DNA from 3 places in the Streptomyces sp. NBC_01431 genome. Region 2 is predicted to be linked to each of the others. Evidence: riboswitches for the same ligand, from Rfam matches in the RefSeq annotation. Region 2 holds a riboswitch; each other region holds the start of a gene.
What was found. Region 2 has a riboswitch for cyclic di-AMP ahead of OG522_RS22565 (transglycosylase family protein). Riboswitches for the same ligand answer to the same signal wherever they lie in the genome.
Positions count from the first base shown of each region.

Region 1: it holds a riboswitch for cyclic di-AMP, as region 2 does, so the genes downstream of both, OG522_RS03470 (transglycosylase SLT domain-containing protein) here and OG522_RS22565 (transglycosylase family protein) in region 2, are expected to answer to the same signal.
Region 3: it holds a riboswitch for cyclic di-AMP, as region 2 does, so the genes downstream of both, OG522_RS17825 (M23 family metallopeptidase) here and OG522_RS22565 (transglycosylase family protein) in region 2, are expected to answer to the same signal.

Region 1 is NZ_CP109496.1:706,461-708,654, forward strand. Features, by position in the region: gene OG522_RS03465 (STAS domain-containing protein) at 1-123, opposite strand, end outside; gene OG522_RS03470 (transglycosylase SLT domain-containing protein) at 512-1,324, opposite strand; cyclic di-AMP (ydaO/yuaA leader) riboswitch at 1,327-1,521, opposite strand.
Region 2 is NZ_CP109496.1:4,897,281-4,899,474, reverse strand. Features, by position in the region: gene eno (phosphopyruvate hydratase) at 1-7, opposite strand, end outside; gene OG522_RS22565 (transglycosylase family protein) at 266-964, opposite strand; cyclic di-AMP (ydaO/yuaA leader) riboswitch at 968-1,132, opposite strand; gene OG522_RS22560 (transglycosylase family protein) at 1,390-2,194, opposite strand, start outside.
Region 3 is NZ_CP109496.1:3,883,884-3,886,077, forward strand. Features, by position in the region: gene OG522_RS17825 (M23 family metallopeptidase) at 1-919, opposite strand, end outside; cyclic di-AMP (ydaO/yuaA leader) riboswitch at 931-1,069, opposite strand; gene OG522_RS17830 (PP2C family protein-serine/threonine phosphatase) at 1,322-2,194, opposite strand, start outside.

The DNA of each region.
Region 1 (2,194 bases), 4.2 Mb from region 2:
GTGGATCTCGACCACCGTGAACCCCTGTGTCAGGTGGGTACGGGCGTTGCCGCACGGGGCCGGAAGCAGACCCGGAGGCAGCGGCACCGGTGCGGAGACGGATGGCCGAGCGGTGGTTCCCATGGCGGCTCCCGGGGCGGAACGACTCCCGCGAACACGGGAGTACACGGTCGTCGGGCAGTCACCGTGTTCCGGGGTGACGCACTACCACCCTAGGAACACGCCCGCATGCAGAAACGTGCACCCTCTGAACAGTTCACCCTGCGGGGTGAACGAAAGTTGCACCGCCTTCCGCACGAGTTCCGGCCGCGCAGAGACGAGGGCAGTTTTCGCAGGCAGGGCACCGGTCATCAACCATCGGGCCACTCCCGCCACGCGGGTTTTTCGTCAAGGCGCCAAGACGGTCTTCTGGTGCGGAAGCGGACGCGCTGAGTCACGGACAAGGCAGAGGCCCGGCGCGCCCGTTCACCGGCGCGCCGGGCCCGAAACCTCCCCGTTCGGCGAACGCCTGTCAGTAGGCGCCGAACACGTTGTCGATCGAGCCGTACGTCTTGGCGGCGTAGTTGCACGCGGCGGTGATGTTGGCGACCGGGTCGTAGAGGTCCAGGGAGGTACCCGGCACGTGGAAGGCCTGGAACGTCGGCTGGATGACCTGGAGGAGTCCCTTGGAGGGCGTGCCGGCCACGGCGTTGGAGTCCCAGTTGTTGATCGCCAGCGGGTTGCCGGAGGACTCCCGCATGATGTTGCGGTAGATGCCGTTGTAGCTGCCCGGGATGCCGTGCTGGGCCATGATGTCCATCGACTGCCTGATCCAGCCGTCGAGGTTGTTGGCGTACTTCGGCGCGCTCGTCACGGCGGCGACGTTCTGGACGGAGAGGGTGGTCGGCCGCGCGGAGCGGTCGGCGCGGCCGGACGCGGTGGCCCGGGAGGTGTCGGCCGGGGCCGCCGCGGCCTTGGAGCCGATGGTGAGCTTGATGCCGGGGTGGATCAGAGCCGGGTCCGAGCCGATGGCGGCGCGGTTGTCCTGGTAGAGCTGCTTCCAGCCGCCGCTGACGTTGAGCGCGTCGGCGATCTTGTACAGGGAGTCCCCGGAGACGACGGAGTAGGTCGTGGGGGCTGCCTTCACCGCGGTGATCGGCTTGGCGGGCGCGACGGCCGCCACGGCGGCCTTGACGGTGCCGGTCGGCACCGTTGCGGGCGCAGCGGTGGCCGCGGTCGCACCGATCACCGGCATGGCGAGTACTGCGCCGCCCGTACCCGCGGCCGCGAGGCCCCGGGTGAGCGAGTTGGACTTGGGGCGGCGGTGCTTGCCCTTTGCAGGCATGGTGAATTCCTCTCCTTCGCCTGCGAGGTGAGCTGTCGGGTTCGGACAGGAGCTGTCCGGTCGCAGTGCGTGTGTGCATGCGACTTCACCCCGGAGTCGTTCCGGAAGTCCGGATCGGCGGCTTACCTGGGTCCCCCGCTCCTGCCGTACGTGTGTGGGAGGTTCCGGACGGCGGCAGGATTCGGCGTTCCACCCGGATTGACGGTGAACTTAAGCGAATGGGCCGACTGGAAACAAGGCCGGAATTCAATTCCGATGATCCAGAATAGGGATTCCCGGAACTCCGCGACCCTCGTCGGCCCCTGCCGCGGCCCTCAACTCTCTTGTGCTGGAACGAAAGTGACGTCCGCATCCCCCGCCCATCGATGGAGCCATACGTGACTTACTTCACTCGCCCAGCGAGGTCCTTCACGCCCTGCACACAAAAGCGACGGCACGCAGGCAATAGCACCAATTGCGACATTACCGATCCAAGAACAAGGGGTACTAAAGTCCATTAATTTCGGACAAAAGGCACCTCTCGGTGCAGGTGCGCCCCCGAGACACCCACCCGGCCCCCCGCCCCTTCCGGCAGCACGGCCGACCGCTGGAGATCATTTCGGCGCCGGGGGCCGCACGAGCTGCCGCACACTCGGTGGCCACACAGACGGCGCTTTGATCAAGGAAAGCGCGGCGGAAATCATGAATGCCGTCATGAATTCAGGGCCCTCCCGCAGACCGCTCTCGCTGATCTTCCGGGCGCCGACAGCTGCTGGATATCGGCATTCGCGCCTTCTGGTCGCCGATCCCGCGAGTGGCCGGTCCGGCGTTCACCGTGCGGTGCCCTCCGCGTGACAACGTCATACGCTTTCCCGTCTTCACCCGCGGCGA
Region 2 (2,194 bases):
CGAGCATCTCCTTCTGGGATGTGACGCTAGATGTGACGCAAGGGGTGCAGCGCCGCACAGGGTCGCTGCGGCCTTGCGACAAGAGCCTAACCGGCTCCGGGGCTCCGGCCAGCCGAGTGCCCGCCTCCTGGGACGAAAAAGGGCCCAAGGACCCTGATTCCGGGTCAAAGGGCCACAAGGCTACTGCCAGGTAACAGCGAAACCCCGGCCCGGCGCGTACGGGGGAATGCGCGCCGGGCCGGGGGGACTTGGGGCCGGGTCGGGCTCAGCTCAGGTGGAGCTTCTGGCCCGGGAAGATCAGGTTGGCGTCCTTGACGATGTCCTTGTTCAGCTCGAACAGCTTCTGCCAGCCACCCTTGGTGCCGTTGGCGGAAGCGATCTGGCCGAGGGTGTCGCCGGCCTTGACGGTGTACTCGCCGTTGCCCTGCTTGACCGGCTCGGAGCGCTGCTCGCTGCGGCTGGCCTCGGGCGCGGACTGGGTGCGCTGCGACTTCTGCTGCGGCTTGGCCTGCGGCTTCGAGGTCTCAGCGGACTTGGTGGACTTGGAGGACGACGAGGAACCGGAGGTGTCCACGTCGGCCTTGCTGCCGCCGGAGGTCAGGTTGCCGGCACCGGCGCAGGACCAGGCGCCCGGACCCTGAATCGCGAGCAGCTTCTCAGCGGTGGCTATCTGCTGGCCCTTGGTGGCCAGGTCGGCGCGCGAGGCGTACTGGGTGCCGCCGGCGGCGGCCCAGGAGGACTGCGAGAACTGCAGGCCGCCGTAGTAGCCGTTGCCGGTGTTGATGGACCAGTTGCCGCCGGACTCGCACTGGGCGACCGCGTCCCAGGTGGAGACGGAGGCGGCGGAGGCGTTGCCCGCGGCCATCAGCGGGGCGGCGACAGCGGCACCGGTGACGCCGGCCAGCGTGACGACACGGACGGCCTTGGACGGGCGACGGTGCTTGCCCTTGCCGGAAAGCAGCATGGAGGTTCTCCTCACCGACGCCTGCGAGGTGAGCTGTCGGGTTCGGGCGTGAGCTGCCCGGCCGAGCGATGGTGCGCCCGTCTTCACCCCAAGCCGGCCGACAGCGTCAACTGCCGGGCCCGGCACTTACCTTGGGTCCCCCGCTCCTGCCTACGGCGCATAAGCGTCGACTGTTCCCGTCGGCCGACGGCAGGATTCGGCGTGCTCGGTCGACGGGGCTCGCGGTGACGAGCGGTTCCGACGAAAACACACGCCCCGCCAATGTTCAAAGACGCCCATCGGGGAGAAAACGCCCCTACTCGCCGAAATGGAAGGGGCGTTTCCGCAGGTCGGGGGCGGGGCGGACGGACCGGGCAGGCGGGGTGGGCCAGTTGAGACGAAGAGACCCATATCTCACTTGCACAGAACGGACATACGCCCTCGAACTACCCCTGTTTCGGTACCGAGTTCGGGGTGGCCACCGCCGCCGCCGCGGCCTTCAGGTCCAGGCTCTGGCCAGGCAGGATGAGATTCGGGTCGGTACCGATCAGGTGCTCGTTGGCGTGGTAGAGCGCGGGCCAACCGCCCTGGATCTTGTTCGCGGTGGCGATGGCCGAGAGGCTGTCGCCGGGGCGGACGGTGTAGTCGCCGTTGGCCGCCGGGGTGTTGCCGACATCACGTGAGGACCCGTCACCTCGCGAGGCGCGCCCCGCGTCACGGCTGTCGGACGAACTGCCCGAATCGCTCTGACCCGTCGGAGCGGGCTTACCGGTCGGGGCGGGCTGACCGGTCGGGGCGGTCGAGCCGGTCGGGCCCGGCGTCGCGCCCGAGCCCTCCTCCGGCGAGGGCGCCCCGCGGTGCTTGCCGGGGCTCGCCGGGGTGGACGCGGGGGGCGTCGCGGGCTTGGCGGGGTCGGCCGTCGGCGTGCCGCCCGGCGTGGGAGTGGCGGAGCCGGTGGGCGTCGTGGGAGTCGGCGCGGTGCCGGGCGTCTTGGTCGCCGGGGTGGTGGGCAGCAGGGGGGTGTCGGCCGGGTCCGGCGTCGCGGGCAGGCCCGGGTCGACGTCGGCCGCGGCGCCGCCCTTGGTGATCCCGTCGGCGCAGCTTCCGAAGGCCTTGGGGCCCTGAGCCGCGAGGACCTTCTCGGCGACGGCTATCTGCTGGGCCCGGCTGGCGAGGTCGGCGCGCTGGGCGTAGTCCGTACCGCCGTACGTCTCCCAGGTGGTCTGCGAGAACTGGAGACCACCGTAGAGG
Region 3 (2,194 bases), 1.0 Mb from region 2:
CGCTGACCGCGATCGACGACTGGTGGCAGAACCAGAGCTCGCTGCCGTCGTCGAGCGTGATCACCGTGCGGTAGCCGTACGCACCAGCCCAGGCCGCCGACTTGACCGTCCCGGAGTGAACCGCCTTGATCGGCGTGCCCGTCGGGGCCGCGAAGTCGAGGCCGGTGTGGTGGCCCGAGGCCCACATCGAGCCGGCCTCGCCGAACGTGGAGGTGATCGTGTACGAGCCGACCGGCAGCGAGTAGCTGGCGGCCAGCTTGGCCAGCCGCTCCTCTTCGGCCTTCTTCGCCGCGGCCTCCGCCGCCGCCTTCTTGTCCGCCGCGGCCTTGGCCGCCGCCGCGTCCTGCTTGGCCTTGGCCTCCGCGGCCGCCTTTTCCGCGGCGGCCTTCTGGGCGGCGGCCTTGGCCTCGGCCACGGCGCCCGCCTTCTGCTGCTCGGCCTGCTGGAGGATGCGGGCGCGCAGCGCCTCACCGGCGTCGGTGGCGCCCTGCTCGGCCTCGGCGGTGGAGAGCCCGGTCATGGTCAGCGGGGAGGCCGCGATCTTCTGGTCGGCCCGCGCCGCCTCGGTCTTCGGGGTGCTCGGGGCGTCGTGCGAGACGAGCTCGCCGACGCCGGGCAGCGACCCGAGGTCCGGCAGGTTCTTGGTGAGCGAGTCGGGCAGCGAGATGGAGACCGGCGGCTTGGTCTGCGCGGTGGCCATGCCGCCCGCGCCGACCGCGGCGATGACGCCGACGCCGAGCACGGTGGAGCTGCGTGCGAGTCCGCCGCGCTGCTTGGCCACCCGGTGCCGGCCGCGTACCGGGCGTATGGACTCCGCGGTCGGGTCCCACTCCTCCCACGTCTCGCTCTGGTCCGGCGCATCGCCGTACAGGGAATCGGGAGAAATCGGGGTGTCGAGGGCAGGCTCGTTGGACGCCACGAGGGCGCGCTCCTTTCCTTCCTTCTCGCCTACCGGGTTAGCTGACGGGTTCGGAGCAGGAAGGTCTCCTACGAGCGCCCGCGAAGGCGCCCGATTCACCCCAAGTTGGTGGTTCCCCGGTTCCCTTGCGGGATTCGGCGCATGCGCGCGGTGCCGCCGTTGCGGCGGCTGGGCCGACCGCGCTGCGTTATCGAACGTTAATAGACACCCGGTCCGGATTCCAAGCCGTTCTCACTGATCGTTAACGGCCGCGGCCTGGACTTAGTACCCACAGCCGGGTCAAACCGGGCGAGTTGACGGCGATTCAGCGCGGCTCGCGTCACCCGGCATTCCTGACGGTGTGTCAAATGTTATGCGGAGGGATACCCCACGGGCACCCACGGTGACCGGCTCTCGCCGCACTCATTTCACGATCCTGACGGTGCGGCGCCGGTCGGGCTGGCCCTCGATGGGCCGGTTCACCGCGAGCAGCGCCATGTCGTCGTTGGTGCCCCCGCCGGTGTAGCGCCGTACGTCGTCCACGAGCGCGTCCAGAACCTCGTCCGGACCGGGGAAGATCGCTCCGAGCAGCCGGGCGCGGGGGTCGTAGAAGACGCCTTCGGCGTCGCGCGCCTCGGACAGGCCGTCCGTATAGAACAGCAGCGTCGACCCCGCCGGGAACGACCGTTCGTCGGACCGGTCCGGCCACACCCCCAGGTCCGCCATGCCGAGCGGCAGCGCGGGTTCCGCCGGGACGAGCACGTCAAGGGCCCCGTCCGCGTGCAGCATCAACGGCTCGGGGTGCCCCCGGTTCACCAGGCGTACGGTGCCGTCGCCGCGCGGGATCTCGCCGAGCAGCGCGGTGGTGAACCCCTCGAACGCGTCGAGCCGGTCACGCCGGGTGCCCTCGCGGGCCAGCGCCCGCTCCAGCCGCCGGGCCACCGCCTCCAGGGAGGACTCCTGTTCGGCAGCCTCGCGGAAGGCGCCGATCACCACGGCGACGGCCTCCACCGCCTGGAGCCCCTTTCCCCGTACGTCCCCGACGATCAGCCGCACCCCGTGGGGGGTGTCCTGCACGGCGAACAGGTCCCCGCCGATGAAGGCGTCGGCCTGCGCCGCCTCGTACCGCGCGGCGACGTGGAGGCCGCCGATGCGGGAGGCGGGCGTGGGCAGCACGGCGCGCTGCGCGGTCTCCGCGATGACGCGGGCGGACGCCAGTTGTTCGTCGCTGCGGCGCAGGATGCGGTTGATGACGAGCGCCAGGCCGCCCACCGTGAGCACGGTGAACAGCTCGCT